DNA from 3 places in the Myxosarcina sp. GI1(2024) genome. Region 2 is predicted to be linked to each of the others. Evidence: riboswitches for the same ligand, from Rfam matches in the RefSeq annotation. Region 2 holds a riboswitch; each other region holds the start of a gene.
What was found. A riboswitch is a leader RNA that binds a small molecule or an ion and turns the genes downstream of it on or off. The one in region 2 is predicted to bind cobalamin.
Positions count from the first base shown of each region.

Region 1: linked by a shared signal. The riboswitch ahead of ACLFKQ_RS25815 (HupE/UreJ family protein) and the one ahead of ACLFKQ_RS11410 (sirohydrochlorin chelatase) in region 2 are both predicted to bind cobalamin.
Region 3: linked by a shared signal. The riboswitch ahead of ACLFKQ_RS12245 (CbtB domain-containing protein) and the one ahead of ACLFKQ_RS11410 (sirohydrochlorin chelatase) in region 2 are both predicted to bind cobalamin.

Region 1 covers NZ_JBKGTY010000010.1:126,184-132,605, reverse strand. The annotation lists gene ACLFKQ_RS25825 (COP23 domain-containing protein) at 1-391, opposite strand, end outside; gene cobW (cobalamin biosynthesis protein CobW) at 508-1,542, opposite strand; gene ACLFKQ_RS25815 (HupE/UreJ family protein) at 1,599-2,279, opposite strand; cobalamin riboswitch at 2,311-2,456, opposite strand; gene argJ (bifunctional ornithine acetyltransferase/N-acetylglutamate synthase) at 2,527-3,768, shown strand; gene ACLFKQ_RS25805 (DUF2267 domain-containing protein) at 3,941-4,789, opposite strand; gene ACLFKQ_RS25800 (PAS domain S-box protein) at 5,442-6,422, shown strand, end outside.
Region 2 covers NZ_JBKGTY010000002.1:494,988-501,409, reverse strand. The annotation lists gene ACLFKQ_RS11420 (superoxide dismutase) at 310-909, shown strand; gene ACLFKQ_RS11415 (hypothetical protein) at 1,000-1,218, shown strand; cobalamin riboswitch at 1,497-1,648, shown strand; gene ACLFKQ_RS11410 (sirohydrochlorin chelatase) at 2,013-2,990, shown strand; gene ACLFKQ_RS11405 (IS4 family transposase) at 3,213-4,355, opposite strand; gene ACLFKQ_RS11400 (carotenoid oxygenase family protein) at 4,582-6,078, opposite strand; gene ACLFKQ_RS11395 (phosphomannomutase/phosphoglucomutase) at 6,347-6,422, shown strand, end outside.
Region 3 covers NZ_JBKGTY010000002.1:668,955-675,376, reverse strand. The annotation lists gene ACLFKQ_RS12255 (type 1 glutamine amidotransferase) at 1-509, shown strand, start outside; gene ACLFKQ_RS12250 (hypothetical protein) at 636-1,439, shown strand; cobalamin riboswitch at 2,110-2,256, shown strand; gene ACLFKQ_RS12245 (CbtB domain-containing protein) at 2,281-2,466, shown strand; gene ACLFKQ_RS12240 (hypothetical protein) at 2,480-2,644, shown strand; gene ACLFKQ_RS12235 (hypothetical protein) at 2,675-2,839, shown strand; gene ACLFKQ_RS12230 (hypothetical protein) at 2,843-3,313, shown strand; gene ACLFKQ_RS12225 (hypothetical protein) at 3,358-3,756, shown strand; gene ACLFKQ_RS12220 (hypothetical protein) at 3,740-3,970, shown strand; gene ACLFKQ_RS12215 (metal ABC transporter substrate-binding protein) at 4,055-5,056, shown strand; gene ACLFKQ_RS12210 (metal ABC transporter ATP-binding protein) at 5,067-5,849, shown strand; gene ACLFKQ_RS12205 (metal ABC transporter permease) at 5,846-6,422, shown strand, end outside.

The sequences.
Region 1 (6,422 bases), on a different contig from region 2:
CTGGGTCGGTTCCCTGCTTCAGAGTAATCAACACATTGGGGTCGGGACATTGACCATTGCGAGCTTCAGCAACACAAATTACTGGCTGTTGGTTGACACTTCCCGTACGAATATACTTTAAGTTACCTTTATCCAAAAACTGTTGAAAACGGCGAGAGATTTCCAAGCATCTCGTTTTTGGCGTCCATCGATCGGAAAACGAATTTGCCCACTCAATTAGAGTTACTCTGCCTCTAGGAGTATTGACAAAAGTGTTCCATTTGCCGTTAAGTTGGGCGCAATAATAAGTGTTATTGTTGACTCTAGCTAGACTGGCTAAAGGAGAAACGATCGCTCCTCCTAAGACGAAGCTCATTCCAGCAAGCATTCCGACTAGCGATCTTAGTTTCATAGCTTTCGCTCTCTATAAATAAATATATTTAAGTTTATAATACGACGAAGCTATACTTAGTATGCAGTATAAAGCGATATATTTTACTTATATTCCAAGTAGTACGAGTATGGGATTTATTTTAAAATTGCCGCTTCTACCAGCTTTTTATCTAAATTACGTCCAATCGCAACCAAGCGAGTTTGTCGCAGTTCCTCAGGCTGCCAAAAGCGGTCGTAAAAGCGATCGAAACGATTACCTACTCCTTGTAATACCAACCGCATTGGCTTTGCCTTTACATTGACGAAACCTTTAATGCGGTAAATCTCATGCTGTTGTAATAGCTTTTGTAACTGTGCGATGAGAGTTTCTGGTTCAAAAGCGCGATCGCAAACGATTTCGATCGAATTAATTTCATCGTCGTGTTCGTGGTCTGGTTCATCATCGTGATGGGAATGACGGTTGCTCAAATCGTCTTCGACAGCAGCATTAAAACCCAGTAACAGCTCTGGTGCGATTTCTCCTTTACTGACGACTGCAATTTTTACCCCGGGAGACAATTCACTTCGGAGCCAAGTTTCGATCTTTTCTCTATCGGCGGAATTTACTAGATCGGTTTTGGTTAATAGCACCAAATCCGCACAGGCTAGCTGGTCTTCAAATAGTTCTTCTAGGGGTGTTTCGTGTTCTAAATTGGGATCGGCTTGACGCTGGGCTTCTAACGCCTCCAAATCTCCAACAATCGCACCGTTAGCTAATGCCTGACAATCTACTACGGTAACTACTCCGTCTACCGTGGCACTATTGCGAATTGCCGGCCAGCGAAAGGCTTGCACTAGGGGTTTGGGTAATGCCAGTCCTGAAGTTTCGATTAGCAAACAGTCGATCTTATCTCTCCGCTTGAGTAATTCTTGCATGGTCGGATAAAACTCTTCCTGTACCGTGCAGCACAAACAACCGTTAGTTAATTCGATAATATTGCTCTCGGCAGTTTCTACTTCATCACACACCTGACAAGACCTCAATAATTCGCCGTCTATTCCCACCTCGCCAAATTCGTTGACCAGAACGGCAATTCGTCTGCCTCGATTATTTTGTAACAAATGGCGCACTAAAGTTGTTTTTCCCGCGCCGAGAAAACCAGAAATTACGGTTACCGGTATTTTATGCATTGATTTTGTCGATTGTTAATAGTTGATGGTTAATTGTCTTTTGCCTGAATTTTTTCTCAACCGATGAGCGTATTAGTGAAGAAAGCCAAACCCAAACCAAAAACGGTAAAACCCACAAAGCGCAAATTCAAATTAGCCTTATTGTCCGACAGAGAGCGAGCGATAATTAACTTGCCCACAAAAAAAGCGATCGCGCTAATTACTAATTGAATTAGACAAAAACCCAGTAAATAAGCACCGAGAGGAGTCATTTCCGCACCAAAAATTGCTTCTCCATAGGCATAGCCGTGGAAAATTCCCGCTACAGCTGCCAAAACAAGATATAAAACTGACTTATTATGTTCTTGTCGTGCTAGGTAAATCCCAATAAGCAAAACCGAAGCAGCAATAATTAGTTCTGTTAGAGGTAATTCGACACCGAGTAGATGTATTCCAGTTCCTAAAGCTGTAGCAACAATAAAACTTACTGGAATTATCATTCCCCATCTAGAGTTTAAAGCTGCTAGTAAACCGACAGCAATGGTGAAGGACAGATGGTCGATACCGATAACTGGATGACCCAAACCAGATAAAAATCCTTCAATAAAATTACTGGGAACTTGACCGCCAAAAGGATGATGGGCATGGGCTGGTTCGATGCCAATAAACCAGATAAACAGCAGCAAACAACCAAATAATAGTGGGACGATCGCCTGAGATTTTTTCAGCGATCGCAACTGAAGCGATAGAGCAGACATTATCCGTACCTCGCAGATAAATGTGATTCAAGTTTTAAAGCTACCAGCGGCGGGCATCCTGACTTAGAGCATCTAGAGTTACTCCTTACAGTTGCGGGACAGCGTCAGATTTGCACTGAACTTTCCCCCTTGCGTCTGATGGCTGATCCCCATCAAAACCGATGTTGCAGATGCAGATAAGTTTTAATCTACCACAAGATTGGTATAATCAGCTAAAAATCAAAAAATATATAAATCGTTGAGCATAATGGCAGACTGGCAGGTAGTAAGCGGTGGTATAACTGCACCCAAAGGATTTAAAGCGGCTGGAATCAGGGCAGGATTGAAGGCTTCGGGTGCCAAGGATTTGGCATTAATTTTATCCGAATCTGAGGCGATCGCTGCAGGAGTATTTACCATCAGTCAGGTGCGGGCTGCTTGTGTCGATTACTGCCGTCAACGTCTCCAAGCTAAAGCTAGCGCTAGGGCGATTCTTTGCAATGCCGGACAAGCTAATGCCGCTACGGGAGAATCAGGGTGGCAAGATGCTCTGGACTGTGCTGAGTTATTGGGTAGAGAATTAAATATTGCTAAAGATTCAATTCTACTGGCTTCTACAGGTGTCATCGGTCAGAGAATTAAAATGGATGCTTTGCGACGAGGAATACCTCAATTAGTTGCCGCAGTTTCTGTTGAGGGGGGTAAAGATGCTGCTAAAGCCATTATTACTACCGATTTGGTTACCAAGGAAATTGCTTTAGAAACTACTATTGAAGGTCGTCCCGTTAGAATTGGCGGTATTGCTAAGGGTTCGGGAATGATTCATCCTAATATGGCAACCATGCTGGCGTTTGTTACCTGCGACGCGGCGGTTTCCACTCAGCTATGGCAAGAAATGCTCAGGCGAGCTACCAACCGCAGTTTCAATCAAATTACCGTCGATGGCGACACCAGTACTAACGATACTCTACTAGCTCTGGCTAACGGACAATCCCGTACTTCGGCGATCGTGGATAATAGCAAAAACTCTGAAAAGCTAGAGGCAATGTTAACCGCAGTCTGCCAACATTTAGCCAAAGCGGTTGCCCGTGATGGCGAAGGAGCTACTTGTCTGATTGAAGTACGAGTATCGGGAGCGATTGACGACCGGGCAGCTTCAGTAGTAGCTAAAACCATTGCTGGTTCGTCTCTAGTCAAATCGGCAGTTTTTGGGAGCGATCCTAACTGGGGCAGAATTGCTGCTGCCGCAGGTAGAGCAGGGGTTAAGTTTCATCAGGATGAGTTAAATATTACCTTGGGGGATATTCAACTGATGCAAAATGGACAGCCCCTTCCTTTCGATCGCACTGCTGCTAGTGATTATCTCGCTCGGGCAGCCGCAGGAGAATACTTACAGAACGACACGGTATTAATTACGGTTTCTATCGGCGTAGGTAAGGGAAGCAGCGTCGCTTGGGGTTGCGATCTGACCTATAAATATGTCGAAATCAATGCAGAATACACGACTTAGAAGAGAGGGAATAGAAATAAATAAAAAAAAGAAAGGGTAATAGCATAAATATTTACCCTTTACTCTTAGTGAGTCTAAATAGTCTCAATGTCAAAGCAGATTCTTCTTTAAGGCACAGTAGCCGTAACTTCGTCCCTTAATCCATTGAACATCTATCTGTGTCTTCGAGTAATTAAGCTTCCTGCCAGAGTTGTTTGATTTTTCCTGGCAGAAATTCTCCAATTTCGGCGACTCTTTCGGATGATAATTCATCTTTGGTCGCCGAGAAAATTGCTTTGACTACTTTTTCGGCATTGGTACCTTTGGGCAACCCTCCTTCCTGTTTAATGCGAAAGAGAAAAGTTTCATCGTCAAATTTTAACGGAGGACGAACTTTACTCAACCAAGACACGATGGGATTTTCATCTTTCCACAGTTGGGCAATTTCTTCCTGTAGTCTCTTTTTATCGGTAGGTTCGGCAGGTCGATGTAATTCTGATTCGACTTTTTCTGCTGCCTCGGTACTCATTAAATCTCGCATCGTGCGATAGACTACGGTGACTAAATCTCTGGCATCAAAGATATCGGGAAGTTCGGCTTTGAGAGCAACTTCTTCTAGAAAAGGTGTATCTTTGCCGACAATTGTAGTTACGGGACCCTCATCCAATGCTGACGGGGGGCTTTCTTGCATGCGCTCGAGCATTTTTTCTCCTCTATCGGTCAATGCGGCTCGTTTGAACCGAATTAAATGAGGTAGGGGTCCATCGGGAGCACCTAAAGTATTGGCAACGCGAAAATCTACTTCTTTAGAATCGATTACATCGGGTACGTCTTCTTGATTGGCGTAGGCATTACCCGTAAAATCGGCATCGATATACTCTTTTTGATTGAGATAATCTAAATGTCCTAGAAAATCCGAGATGGTCAGATTTCTACCAGTAAAATCCGTACTTTTAAAATCTACCGTGTGACCAGTGTTTTCTCCTGCTTTGATTTTTTGTAGCAGGATGTACATAATGTCCTCTCTTAAATTAATAGGCATATTTTTTCTTTTCTTTTATGAATTCTGTATTTATTTTTTGCTAAATTGAGCCTCTTGGCAATAGTCGAACTGAGTTAATATTTATTTATATTTATTGAGAAACCGCTCGATTCCAGTCTCGGATCGATTTATACTTCTGTTTTACAATACTTTTTTTATTTAACATCTACTAAAAGAAATAGATTTATTTTGAACTTTGGTTCGCTCGGAGATGACGATTGGCTTGAAGATAGAGAAGACTTTTTGTAGTCTGTAACCAATCTAATATCCTTTGCCATTGGCGATCGCACCAGCTACTCATTAATAATATAGTACAGAAAACTACTGAAGGATTACTGGTCTAGAAGTTTTGAATTCTTATTTTCAACAGAAATAAACATTCAAGCAGTTGCCACTACTTAAAACTATAAATAAAATAATATTTTATAATTTTTACTTCATACCTTGTTGCTAACAGCACAGTATTCTTAGATTTAATTGACAATTCAAATTCTTTCCTCCGCTAGAGGAAACAGTGAAACGGTTTTATTTAAGGTGATAAAACGTAGAACAGTTGTTGAAAATATAAATTTTAGTAAACTTGGGTCTATTGGTAGTTATTAAAGACAAAGCAAAAACTGAGAAAAACTAAAACTCAACCATTAGAACAAAAATGCAATCATGTCAGCAAGAAATAGAAAAATTAAAACAAGAACTGGCAATTTATCGCTCGCGCTACGATCGCTTGCTCGCCGCTAGCAAAGATATTGTTTGGCTGGCAGAATCGCCGGGAATTATTACTTACGTAAATTCTAATTGGCGAGAATACACGGGGTTAGAAATTACGGAAGCGCTCGATCGCTGTTTTCTAGAGTCGCTGCTGCCAGAAGAACGAGACGGTTTTCAAACTCAGCTCGCCCGAATAGACCATCTCAGCAGTGGCTGGCAAACTACACTGCGGTTGAGAGATAAATTTGGCGAGTATCAGAGCTTTTGCTTTGAAGTCAAGCCGATTCGCGATCGCCAAGAACGCATCGTTGAATGGATGGGAGTCGGCAACAAGATTGAAGCATCGCCACAATTGGCTCGCGAATTAACTGCCGAACGAGAATTCATACGCGCACTGTTAGACAATCTTGCAGAAGGAATCGTCGCTTGCGATCGCCAAGGGGTACTGACTTTATTCAATCGCGCTACTCAAGAATTTCACGGGCTGCCGCAAAAAGCGATCGCGGCTGCCGATTGGAGTAAGCACTACGATTTGTACTATGCCGACGGGGAAACTTTGATGAGGCAAGAAGATATTCCTCTATTTCGGGCTTTGCAAGGAGAATCAGTGCACAATGTCGAAATGGTAATCAAACCTCAAAACGCTAAAATGCGTCATCTTTTGGCCAGCGGCGAGGCGATCGTTACCCCTACAGGAGAAAAATTAGGCGCAGTAACAGTAATGCGAGACATTAGCGATCGCATTGCCGTAGAACGGGCTTTAAAAGATAGTCAAACTCGGTTTAACGGCGCATTCCAACAAGCCGCAGTCGGCATGGCAATATTATCTTTAGAAGGTCGCTGGCTAGAGGTCAATCCCGCTCTGTGTAAGATTATCGGTTACACTTCAGAAGAATTAAATCGTACTACTTTCCAAGCTATCACT
Region 2 (6,422 bases):
TACTAGGGTTATAATCCGCTCTTCTAGGTATGAAATTAGACCTTAAGGTAACAAAATTTACTTTTCAGACGAGCTCTAACACTGAAATAATATTCAATTCAATATTGTTTTAGGGTTAAGTGCTGTTTACTCTTCTCTTACTATCTTCTGTTGCCCCACCCCAGGAGTAGGATTTTGCGATTGTTAAAACTACGATACTATCTCCAAAGAAGGTCGGAATAGGCTTAAAAAAAGTTATTTGCCGAAAACAAATGTCTATTCTCAATCCTGCCAAATGGATATTTTTTAGAGAGGACGAAAACAAACATCATGGCATACGAATTACCATCTCTTCCTTACGACTACACAGCTTTAGAACCAGTGATTTCTGAGAGAACTTTAGAGTTTCATCATGATAAACACCATGCTAAGTACGTCAATAAATATAATGACGCAGTTAAGGGTACAGAACTCGATAGCAAACCCATTGAAGAAGTAATTAAAGCAGTAGCAGGGGATTCTAGCAAAAGCGGTTTGTTTAATAATGCCGCTCAAGCTTGGAATCACACTTTTTATTGGCAATGTATGAAACCAAATGGCGGTGGGACTCCCACGGGAGAATTAGCTAAAAAAATAGATACCGACTTTGGTAGTTTCGAGCAATTTGTAGAAGCTTACAAAAATGCAGGTACGTCTCAATTTGGTAGTGGCTATGCTTGGCTAGTACTAGATGGCAATACTCTCAAAGTTACTAAAACTCTTAACGCTGATAATCCTCTAACTAGCGGACAAATTCCTTTATTAACAACAGACGTTTGGGAACACGCCTACTATCTCGATTATCAAAATCAACGTCCTGCTTATATGGATGAATTTATCGGTAAGCTGGTCAACTGGGAGTTTGTCGCTCAAAATCTAGCTGCTGCATAAGTAGCGAATTAATCGAAGCGGATATAAAGTTAAGTAGCTTAAATATCCGCTTCAAAGATCTACTTTAAGTCTTGTAGAAGAAATAAATAAATGATGATAGAAGCTCATTATCCCCAGATTATGCTTTCCTTTGCCTATCGTGGCTGCAAAATAGAGATCGATCGCGATGAGCTTGACGGAGAGTATGTCTATGCTGCTTGGGTAAATTACGAAGAAGGTTGTGCTGTTGCCGTTCCTAGTGCCAATAGCCCTATGGATGCGATCGTCAAAGCTAAGCAATGGATAGATCGAAGACTCAGCCAACTTTAATCGATCGAGTAGAAGCGATCGCCGTTTGAGATTTTACTAAGAAGTAATTGGATGTTTTTTTGCTTGTCAATAGGTTGATGCGATCGCCTCGACAGCGAAGTATTGAAGAACTAGATAGTTTCGAGTGCAAATATTCTTACAAGTCGTTGTCGATCGAACTTGCTTACAGGTCTACTTACTCTTATTTACTGCTGGTTCACTTATCTTTTCTCAAACAAATTCCTTTGAAAATAGCTTTCTCTACTTCCAGAATAGTTGGGAAATCTTCAGCTCTTTAGGAGTAAAATAAATTAATCGGTTCTAATGGGGAACAGTCATTAGAAGTAAAGGGGAAAGTTTGGTGCAAATCCAACGCTGTCCCGCAACTGTGATGAGATTGACAATCGATTAATCTCTCAGTCAGAATGCCCGCCGATGAATGTAGTCGATCGATTTAATATATCTGCGAGGTACAGATGTTTGACAGTTTTTTAGTGGCGATCGCCAATTGTTTAGCTAAAGCATTTTTTTGTACGCTACGATTGATGACTGGCTAGTTTGCGCTCTAGGCGATCGCTCAATTATATGACTATTTGTTTGGTAGCTATTACTTTCCCGATCGAGCAAGTTGATTTTCAAGTAAAGTTTGAATCAGCAAACCTGGTATGTAATTTGTCGCTACCAGCATTTATTTGAGTTTCTACTCCATCTTATGGTACAGCTGGCTCATTGTTGCGGCGATCGCCGATAACATATTTCTTCATATAAACTAAGTCTCGATCTCTTTTCCACAAAATCGGAGCTAATTTAACTAGATGGTTATTGCCAATTCTTTTCCTAAATTCAACTCACTTCAATTACCACCCTTACCATATAAAAGACCTTTACTCGCCATCGGACATGGTACGAGAAACCCTCGAGGCAGACAAACTTTTCTCGAGTTTATCGAAATTTACCAACAACTAGATACTTCTCGTCCCGTAATACCTTGTTTTTTAGAATTAACCGAACCGACAATCGAGCAAGGAGTAGCAACCTGCGTCCAACAAGGCTATACAGAAATTTCGGCACTGCCAATTTTGTTATTTGCAGCTAGACATAATAAATTTGATGTAACTAACGAATTGGATCGGACGCGATCGCTCTATCCTCAGTTAAGCTTCAGTTACGGTCGTCATTTTGGAATTAATCCGAAAATTATCCAACTGTGGCGCAATCGCCTGGCAGAATTGGATACAGCACGACATAATCCTTGTAACATTTCCCGTACTGACACGGTATTATTATTTGTCGGTCGTGGTTCGAGCGATCCCGATGCTAATGGTGATGTGTGCAAACTAGCTAGGATTATTTGGGAAGGTAGTAGTTATCAGACGGTGGAGACTTGCTTTATTGGCATCAGCCACCCTCGTCTAGAAGAAGGCTTTCAACGAGCTTATTTTTATCAGCCCAAACGCATTATCGTTTTACCTTATTTCTTGTTTACGGGTACTTTAATGGAAAAAATTTTTAATATTACCGCCCAACAGCAGGAAAAGTATCCAGACATCAATTTTACTAGTTTGCCAGAAATGGGAATTGCGCCACAATTATTAGAGGTAATGCGAGAGCGAGAAATTGAAGCACAATTGGGTCAGGTAGCAATGAACTGTGAAATGTGTAAGTTTAGACTTGCCGCAGTAGATGAACACGGACACGGACACCATCATCACGGACATCATCACCATCATGGTGACAGCGATCCCTACGCCAAGTCAGAGGATTATCACCAGCGTATTTGGCAAACTCCTTAGCAACAAACACCTATTCCTCGAACAAAAAACTATACCTCAAGCTGTTCTACAGTTGTAGATAGCGTTAGTTCGACGAAAATTTTTAGAGCAAAAAGAAAGCTGAGACTTATGCTAAAAAGCAGTATATAGACAGTCTCAGCTATGGAAATATAGTCATTACAAATAGTAACCGTAGTCATCGAGGTTAACGAAAGTCGAATATCTGAAGGGGTGACAAGGGAGCTAGAAAGATTGCTGGATAATAAACATAGCTCGTAGACCCCTCTGGTAAAAAGGCAGCTTATTGAGATTGAGCCACATCAATTTGTTTATCCATTCCTTCATCAAGGTAAATGAAACCAGCCAGCTACTACCATATAAACCAAGCCAAAAGTAGCTGTTGCGAGTCAAAGATTGTTTAATTTTTCGATGGCGACCGATGTATTTAGACTGACCTCGAAGGCTAAGAGTATGTCCTTTGAACACCGAGTGAGTGTAAGCAATGGCGATGAGCAAAACTAGACGAGTAAGGCGTTCAATCTGAGCTTGCGACCCCTCGAGATTGTAGCCACCTGACTTGCAATCTTTAAACATCGCCTCAATCCCTACGCGCTTTTTATAGGCTTTGACAGCTTCAGGTAAATTGGGTAAATTTGTCAGCAGATACCAGGGTTCCTTTGCCCCCATGCCTCGGTAAATACGTCGCCAATAGACCCCTAAATAAATCCCCGAAACTTGATGCAGTTGAGTGACTTTAGTTTCTTGATAAAACCGTTGGTCTCCTGGATTAACGTCTAGGTCTTTTAAGGGAGTAAAACCTAATTGAGTTACCATTATCTTCGTACTCTTTCTCTGTCGAAGCACAAAGTAGACCTGCTGCTGGGTCAGCCACTTAGCTAGTTCAACACTCTGGAATTCTCTGTCTCCTAAAATAACGATTTGGTGTTGTTTAAACAGCTTCAATACTGGACGTAATATGGCTTTTTGTTGAGCGAAGTTACTGGCTCCTTTCTTCTCTAGAAACTGCCAGTATATAGGCAAAGCTCTTTTCGCCATCACTACTCCAACCATGAACAGATTTTTATCTTGCCATTGAGTTCTATCTAAGACTAGATAAATTGTCTGGTCTGGCAAGAATTTCTTTTGAACTACTTCTTTGACTATGGGAAACCAGACTAACGAAACTGATAAAGCTGAGGACTTCAAAAACCTTTGGATTCGGCGACGACGGCTCTCATATTTAATTGGTAAAGGGAAGTATGCAGCTAGTCTTTCTATCTTTACTTGTTTGTAGGTCTGGATAAGGTATACCAGCACTTCCAAAGTAATTAGTTGGTCATCACTCAGATAACGTGAAAGATGATTGCGGTACAATTGGTTTAACATTTTTTAGGGTTCGGTCGGATTCTCAATAACTGACCGAATCTTTTTTACCATAGGTTGTCTCTGTTCCCTACACTGTCTGACTTCTCACAGGGTTGTCACCCCGTCAGGTCGAATATAGCTGGCAATTGACCACAATCAAAGCATCGGGAAATTAATTGAAATGACTATAATTAAAGTTTTCTGCTATGCTGCAAGGCAACATCACAGAGTTGATTGAAAGTTTTATCTAGATAAATACCTCATCGCACCAACTACCGTGTAAGCCATAGGGAATGTGATGTTTGAGATAGAGACGTGCGATCGCCGATCCCTCTATATCTTGTCCGTCTAAAATGACTAAGCTAGAACGGTGTTGCTTGCCATCATAAACTAGAGTCAACACCCAACCTCCATCTTCTTCAGTAGCATTGGGTTTGGGAACGAATATGGGTTCGCTGACAAAACCATGAGGCGCGAAAGAATGAATGGCGCGATCGCCTGTTTGGAGATCGGCTTTCATAATTGCCTGCAGGGGTGCATTGCCTGTAGCTTCGTGAGCAGCACCCATAAATAAGTAGCGATATTCTCTACCCGCTCTATCGGGATGAGCATAAGGAAATTCACAGCAGCGACTTTCTAGTATCTTGCGTTCTACCGCCTGGGTTTGAAAATCGTAGCTAAACTGCCACAGTTGTCCTGGATCTAAGAGTGCGAAATCCACATTTTTATAATCAGAGTCTGGTTGAACTTGGGGTAGAGACTTATAGGTAATTGAGTCGATATAGATTTTGCCCTCAGCCTGAAAAGCATTGGCATGATGGAAAACAAAACCAGACTTTACCTCAAACGTAATGACTTCTTTATTCTGGGGATCGCGAGGAATTAAGATTACTCTAGTTGTTTCTTCGGGCTGAAATTGAATACATTCCCCCGCACCTCGAAAGCCAAATACATAGGGCAGAGGATTAAAATTAACTGCATTTTGAAAAAAGATGCAGTAATTGGGAGTAATGGCAAAATCGTGAATAAAACAGAATCCTGGAACGCTATGGGAACGGCGGCGGAGTAATTCTCCTTGAGGATTGAATTCAAACACGCTAATCTTGCTAGAAAGTCCAGGTTCGATCCGGAAGTTGACCAAACAAGGATCGCCGCCGTCCAGTTTGCAGCTAGGATCCATCCAGGGATGGGCGGCAAAAGCGTCTCCCTCTTCTAAAACGCCATCGAGACGATCTATGCCCATAGTTTCTAAGGTACTAGGGTCTAGGCGATGGGGTTCGGCAGCTTCCCAAAGAGCCAATAATTTACCGCCCCAACGGATAATATTAGTGTTGGCAATATTTTTAAGTCTAAAATCGAAAGCGTTGTTGAGCCAACCACCAAGTTTTTGAGTTCCAAAAACGCCACGATAGAGTGGTTTACCTGCTTTTTCCTCTTCTACATAGGCTTTGGTGCGGACGAAGCGATTGCGATAAAAAGCTTTACCGTCTTTAAGATAAAATGCGTTGATCATCCCGTCGCCGTCAAAGGGATGGGCAATGGGTGTACCGCCAATATCTAAGCGACCAGGACCGTTACGAAACAACGTTCCCTCTAATTCGAGAGGAATTTCACCTTCAATATCTTCAATTTGATACTCGTATTCATTGTGTTGAGTTTCATAACCCCGTCGCCATTCTTCGATATAGTAAGATTTACCGTTTGCCGATTGCGTTTCGGCTTTTTGTTCGATCTTGTAGGTCATAGTCAAAGATAAATTAATATATTGCGATCGCCAGCTTAATAGTTCTTCTTATCAGACTATCAAGTTTTGTAAAGCAAGCTCTATATCTATGGGGCAATTTATATTTGAATTCTTGACGATCTAGAAATTTGCTATTTAGTAGAAGGACAAAATTTATCTAAATTAAGTCTTAAACATATCTGCTTTTGTCTAGATTCGAGTTAGGTATGGAATAAGTCTGCTAATTTTATGCTCGAGCAGATGCGATGGCCCATTACTCGCTAAAAATATGGAAAATTTTAACTGGAAGAAACTACAAAACGGTTCGGATATTCGCGGAGTAGCTTTGGAGGGAATTCCTGAAG
Region 3 (6,422 bases), 170 kb from region 2:
GTTCGCCGCAGCTTTTGGGTCATTTTTACGAACCTGCCTTAGGACAGAAAATTGAAGGATTGGGCTTATTCGATCTCGTTACCAAGCATCCAGGAATTGATGCACCACGCTGCATTGGCAATTTGGTCTTTGAAATCGTCGCTTCACCCATAGCTGAAGAATTGCGAGCAATGCTTGGTAAAAAACCAATTGCCATTGGCTTTGAAAATCACGGCGGAAGAACTCATCTCAATCGCGTTCAGCCATTGGGCAAAGTAATTAAAGGTTTTGGTAACAACGGTACAGATGGTTGGGAAGGAGCTTTTATGGGTAATGCGATCGCCACCTACGCTCACGGTCCTCTATTACCGAAAAATCCTTTTATTGCTGACTGGCTGATTCAAAAAGCTTTGCAAAAAAAATATCAAACCGAGATCGAGCTAGCGAAACTACCAGATTCTCTAGCCATTGCCGCTCGCCAGGCAATGCTGCAACGCTTGAATTTGACTAAAATTGCAGTAAATATCTAGTTCCGGCTTGCAGGTTTTTTTAAATATTTGCTAGAAATGGATGTTTTGCAACCCAAATTGCATTAAGATTGGCAATTATGCAAGACAAACTTGCAACTAATAGATTTAGCAATTGCAATTACAACTATGACAGGAAAACCCTTAAACAATAGTTCTGCTGGCATTCTAATTCTAATCTTGCCCCTAGCACTATCAATTGTCATTTTGTACAAGCTTTGGCCTTTACTGCTGTTGTTGGCATTATCAATTGTTGCTTTTAGAATTTGGCAAAATTATCAGTGGCAAAAATGGTGCGCTCAGGTAAATCCTTACTTCAATCAATTAATCAAAGAAAATCGCGGTTACCTTACTCCAGTAGACTTATCCTTGAAAGCTAATTTGACTGCCAAAGCGGCAAAGAGTTTCTTAGAAGGGAAAGCTAGCGATTACGGGGTAGCGCCCAAAATCATTCCAGATAAAGGAATCGTGTATTACTTTCCTACTGCCAGTGCCTTGGGAAGTATTTTAGATGACAGCGAACCTGAAACTGAATCAGAATTATCCCTCAATTCCTATGAGTCAGCAGCTAGTGAGTCTGGTAAAGTTTCTTTTCGCGGAATTGCCAGTTTAGCCAAGCAGGAACAAACACAGCAACAGCAAATTAGCGAGCATTCAACTTCTGCTGCCACTGATGTAGCTGAGTTAGAATCCGAATCGCCTGTTGCGACTGAAAGCTCTGCAGTAGATGAAGCTGAAATCACTACTACCGATGAAGAGCGCTTTTTAATTCAGGCAGATTTAGCCAAACGTCTCGATCTTAACTCTAGTACCGTCGGCAGACGCAAACTAGACGAAGATTTTCCCGAATGGAGTCAGAGTAAAGATCCAGAAGGAATCGCTTGGAAATACATACCTGAAACTAAACACTTCGTTCCGATGGATGAAAATTAAATCTGAAATCGACGCTAATTCGACGAAGCTAAAACTTAAAAATTATCGATCTCGAGCGGTTTCAATTGCCTAAGAGCTCGTAAAAAACAACTTGACTTTTAATTCCTAATTGCAAATTGCCAACTCCGGTTAAATCTATGGTTTAGCTAAAAAAAATCATCAGAAAACAATTCAGCCAGTTAAAAATAGCTGAATTGTCCAACTCAGCTCGGAAAATAAGGTTTAACAAGCTTCTTTTTCGATTTTTTAGGGCGAGAATAACTCTTTTTCGCTATGGGATAGGTCTTTCTTTTTCTTCTTTTCTAACCTTTTATCCAACCAGGAGACTTTCCACGGAGTTTAGGTAAAGTAGTCGCGGTGTCAATCTCAACTAAAAGTGAAAATAGTGACTGTACAACCTTTCCAAAAGTTAAATTTTTTAAAAATCACCAAAATAGTCTTCCTCTCTCGCAATCAGAAAATATGAAAACCATGATTGACGAGCCTTGGTCAGAAGTATGAGAAATAGTCAAAGCTAGAGAGCGTCGCTCAAAAAGCTGTAGCGACTGGTACTTAGGTGCATCGATTAATGTTTACTTTTGGGTGGCTTTAGGTGCTGGGGTGCAGTTATTTTGTAGCCTAAATCATTTAAATTTCTTGTTGCAGTCAATCTAATTAAGGTTACTATAACTGTAACAGTTACTCAATCGGTTCTAATGGGGAACAGTCATTAGAAGTAATGGGGAAAGTTTGGTAAAAATCCAACGCTGTACCGCAACTGTGATGAGAGCGTTAAAATTCTCTTAGTCAGAATGCCCGCCGATATTAACACCGCACTAAATCAATCTGCGAGGTACAGATAATGGTTAGCATAAGTAGTTTGGGGCAACGCGCCCAGCGTTTAGTATTGTCATTGCCAGTCCAAGTTTTTCTGATAGTTGGTCTTTGCATGATAATTCTTTGGACGCTTTATTTTTCCACCTATTCTCCCGTTCATGACGCGCTACACGAGACTCGTCATCACACTTTGACGGTCGCCTGTCATTAATTAGGGAGAAAAAATGAAATTAATTAAATATATTTTATTGACCGCAGTAGCGATCGCAGGTTGTAGTTTAGTTTGGTTATCTAAATTAACACCAATTGTCTCTCAACCAACAGTACTACTGCAAACTGAACCACCTTTGGAAGATGTAATTGTCGATGATACGGTCGTTAAATTTTAACTTCAGGCACTCGATGCTGACGAACAGCCTTTGACTGATGCTAATTTAAAAGTCGGTATTTTCACACCAGCCAAAACACCCTGGTTTACTTCCGATTTTCCCATTGTCGAGGGGACAGAATTACTCAGTTTAGAAGCGATCGCCTCTCAAGGAAATCCAGAGTTCGAGCAAGTATTACCCATTCGCGGTAACTAAACTATGGAAGTAGCTGCCAATCCCCAGGCTACAGACATATTTAAGGCTTTCGAGCACTCTTTAACCTTCAAAGTTCCTGAAAACGCCGTAAAATATCGTAATTTAGCAATTTTAGCGATTATTTTGTTAGGAGTTGGTTTTACTGGCGGTTGGATTTTAGGTGGCGAACAAACTTTGAATGATGGAGAAATCGCTCCTCAGCCAGTCAGAATGTTATTGAGTGGCATGACGATAATTGCGATCGCGGTTTTACTCGTGGTTAATGTTAGTGCCAAAGTTGCAGCATCTAATGTTGAAGTTGGTGCAGTTTCTACTTCTGCTGCTGTTGCGAACAATAAAGCAAATGCAGGTATCTCAGGAAATAGAAGTAGAAGGCATCGCTCCTCCACTATTAGTCAGGTTCATCAGTCTATTGTATTTCACTCTCATTTTTGTGGTGGGATTAATCGCAAAATTCTGGGGACGGAGACGTAAAACAGTTTAGTCATTAGTTATTAGACTTTAGCATCCTTAAACCAATGAAATCTGACGTAGAAAAACTAGCTAAATCTTGGTTCGTTTCTTCAAAATCTGGGAAAAATGGCGAATTATCTCAACTCAATTCCTGGCAAATAGCAGTAAAAGCGATCGCTAAAAGTAATCGGTGGCAGATGTTTCTGATTACTGTTGGTAGTGCTAGCAGCATCATCTATCCTCATGCGCCTTTAGTCGGTTTTGCTGCGGTAACTGGTAATACGTTGACTCGCAAAAAAGCTCTAATTAGTGCCATGAGTATCTGGTTTGCCAATCAGCTTTATGGCTTTACCATTCGCCAATATCCCAGAACTTTAGAATCTTTGACTTGGTGGTTAGTAATGGGTTTAGAAACACTGTTGGTTACTTGTTACTTGGTTGGTTACATTGCGACCAAAATTTAGCCGTCATAGTGTTTGGGGTTATTTGATTTGGTTGGCTGTAAGTCTTGTCAGTGGTTACGGTATTTATCAAGGCAGTATCGTGCTAATTGCCCAGTTAATGGGCGGACATGGATTTAGTTCGACAATTTTATGGGGTATTTTTATTAAGAATTTTATTTGGGCTACTGCTTTATCTGGGATACATGGTTGCGCTGTTTTGATGAAAAAAGCTTAAGCCAATAGTCGCCATGCTCAATAATGAGAGAAATATGAAAGAAAAGTGATACGATAATGAAATTGAGTTCAATTTTATTTTTCGATGGCACAAATTTTTTTAAAGCGAAAGATGCTCTTCTCCTCCACTCTGGCATTAAGCGTTTGGCTGACTGGCTGTGGGGGTACAGGGGAAACTACAACCTCGACTACTTCAGACAGCACACAACCAACGGAGGCTGATTCAGAACAGGTAGCTAATAACGAAGGTAAAAAGAAAGTCCTCACCACTTTTACCGTATTAGCAGACATCGCTCAAAAAGTGGCAGGTGACAAACTCAATGTAGAATCTATTACTCGCATTGGTGCGGAAATTCACGGCTACGAACCCACACCCAGCGACATTGCCAAAGCTCAAGATGCCGATTTGATTCTTTACAACGGAATGGGTTTGGAGCGTTGGTTCGAGCAGTTTTTGGGCAACGTACGAGATGTTCCTTCGGTGTTATTGACAGAAGGTATAGAGCCAATTCCTATTTCTGAAGGTCCATATGAAGATAAACCCAATCCCCACGCCTGGATGTCGCCCCAGAATGCTTTGGTTTACGTGGAAAATATTCGTCAAGCTTTTGTAAAACTCGATCCAGAAAATGCCGCAACCTACAACACCAATGCCGAAGCATATAGCAAAAAGCTTAAAGCAATCGACGAAGAACTACAGGCAGATTTGACACAAGTCCCCGAAAATCAACGTTATTTAGTAAGTTGCGAAGGGGCATTTTCTTATCTCGCTCGCGACTACAATATGGAAGAAATTTATATGTGGCCGATTAATGCCGAGCAGCAGTTTACTCCCAAGCAGGTTCGGGGGGTGATTGAAGAAGTGAAAGCTAACAATGTGCCGACCATTTTTTGCGAAACTACAGTGAGCGACGAAGGAATGAAACAAGTTGGCAAAACGACGGGAGCAAGATTTGGAGGAAACCTTTACGTGGATTCTCTTTCGTCAGAAGAAGGACCAGTTCCCACTTTTTTAGATTTACTCGAATACGATGCTCGCACCATTGCTAATGGTTTGCTGGCGGGTAGCAATGCAAGTAATAAGTAATTAAAAGATTATGCAAATAACAACTCAAGCACTCGATATTAGCGTCAATGACCTCAGCGTTACCTACAGCAATACCAAACTAGCTCTTTACAACGTTAGCTGTACGGTAGAGCCAGGCAGTATTACTGCTTTGGTAGGACCGAACGGTAGCGGTAAATCTACTTTATTTAAATCCATTATGGGATTTTTAAAGCCTGCCCAGGGACAGATTCGCATTGGTGATGTGACCGTACAAAAAGCTCAGAAAAAACAGTTAATGGCTTATGTACCGCAATCGGATGAAGTAGACTGGAATTTTCCTGTAAGCGTATACGATGTGGTAATGATGGGACGCTACGGTTATATGAACCTGTTGCGTATCCCTGGTTCAAAAGACCGTCGGTTGGTGATGGAAAGTTTAGAACGAGTGGGTATGAGCGATTTTCGTCACCATCAAATTGGCGAACTATCTGGAGGTCAGAAAAAACGGGCATTTTTGGCAAGAGCCTTGGCTCAAGAAGGTAAGGTAATTTTACTCGACGAACCTTTTTCGGGTGTAGATGTAAAAACCGAAAAACGGACGATCGATCTGCTGATCCAGCTACGGGAAGAAGGTCACACTATTCTAGTATCCACTCACGATTTAGCCTCTATTTCCACTTTTTGCGATCGCACTATTCTGCTCAATCAAACTATTTTGGCTTCGGGAAAGACGGAAGAAACCTTTACCGAAGAGAATTTATCCATGACTTTTGGCGGGTTGCCAATTAATAGCCTGCGCCAGATGTACCAATCGTCTGAGGTGGATTCATGAGCGATTTGATGATGGCTATTTCGGTTATCGACTGGCTGGTCGAACCCTTACAGTATGGGTTTTTAGTCCAAGCTATTTGGGTTAGTGCCTTTGTTGGTTTAGTGTGTGCGGTACTTTCTTGCTACATTACTCTTAAAGGCTGGTCGTTGATGGGAGATGCGGTTTCCCATGCGGTTGTGCCAGGAGTAGTAGTAGCTTATGCTTTAAATATTCCCTTTGCGATTGGGGCGTTTCTATTCGGGTTTGGGGCAACCGTTGCCATTGGCTACATCAAGTCAAAAACTCGTCTCAAAGAAGATGCCGTGATTGGAGTAGTGTTTACGGGCTTTTTTGCCTTTGGTTTGGTGCTGGTTACAAAAATTCCCAGCAACATCGATTTATTTCATATTCTATTCGGTAACGTCCTGGGTATATCCCAAGAAGATATCATTCAAACTGCGATCGCTGGGGTAATTACGCTGGTAGTAATTTTAATCCGACGCAAAGACCTATTGCTGTTCTGTTTTGACCCCAACCACGCCAAAGCTATCGGTCTGAACGTTCAGCTTATGTTTTATACATTGCTTTCGGTGC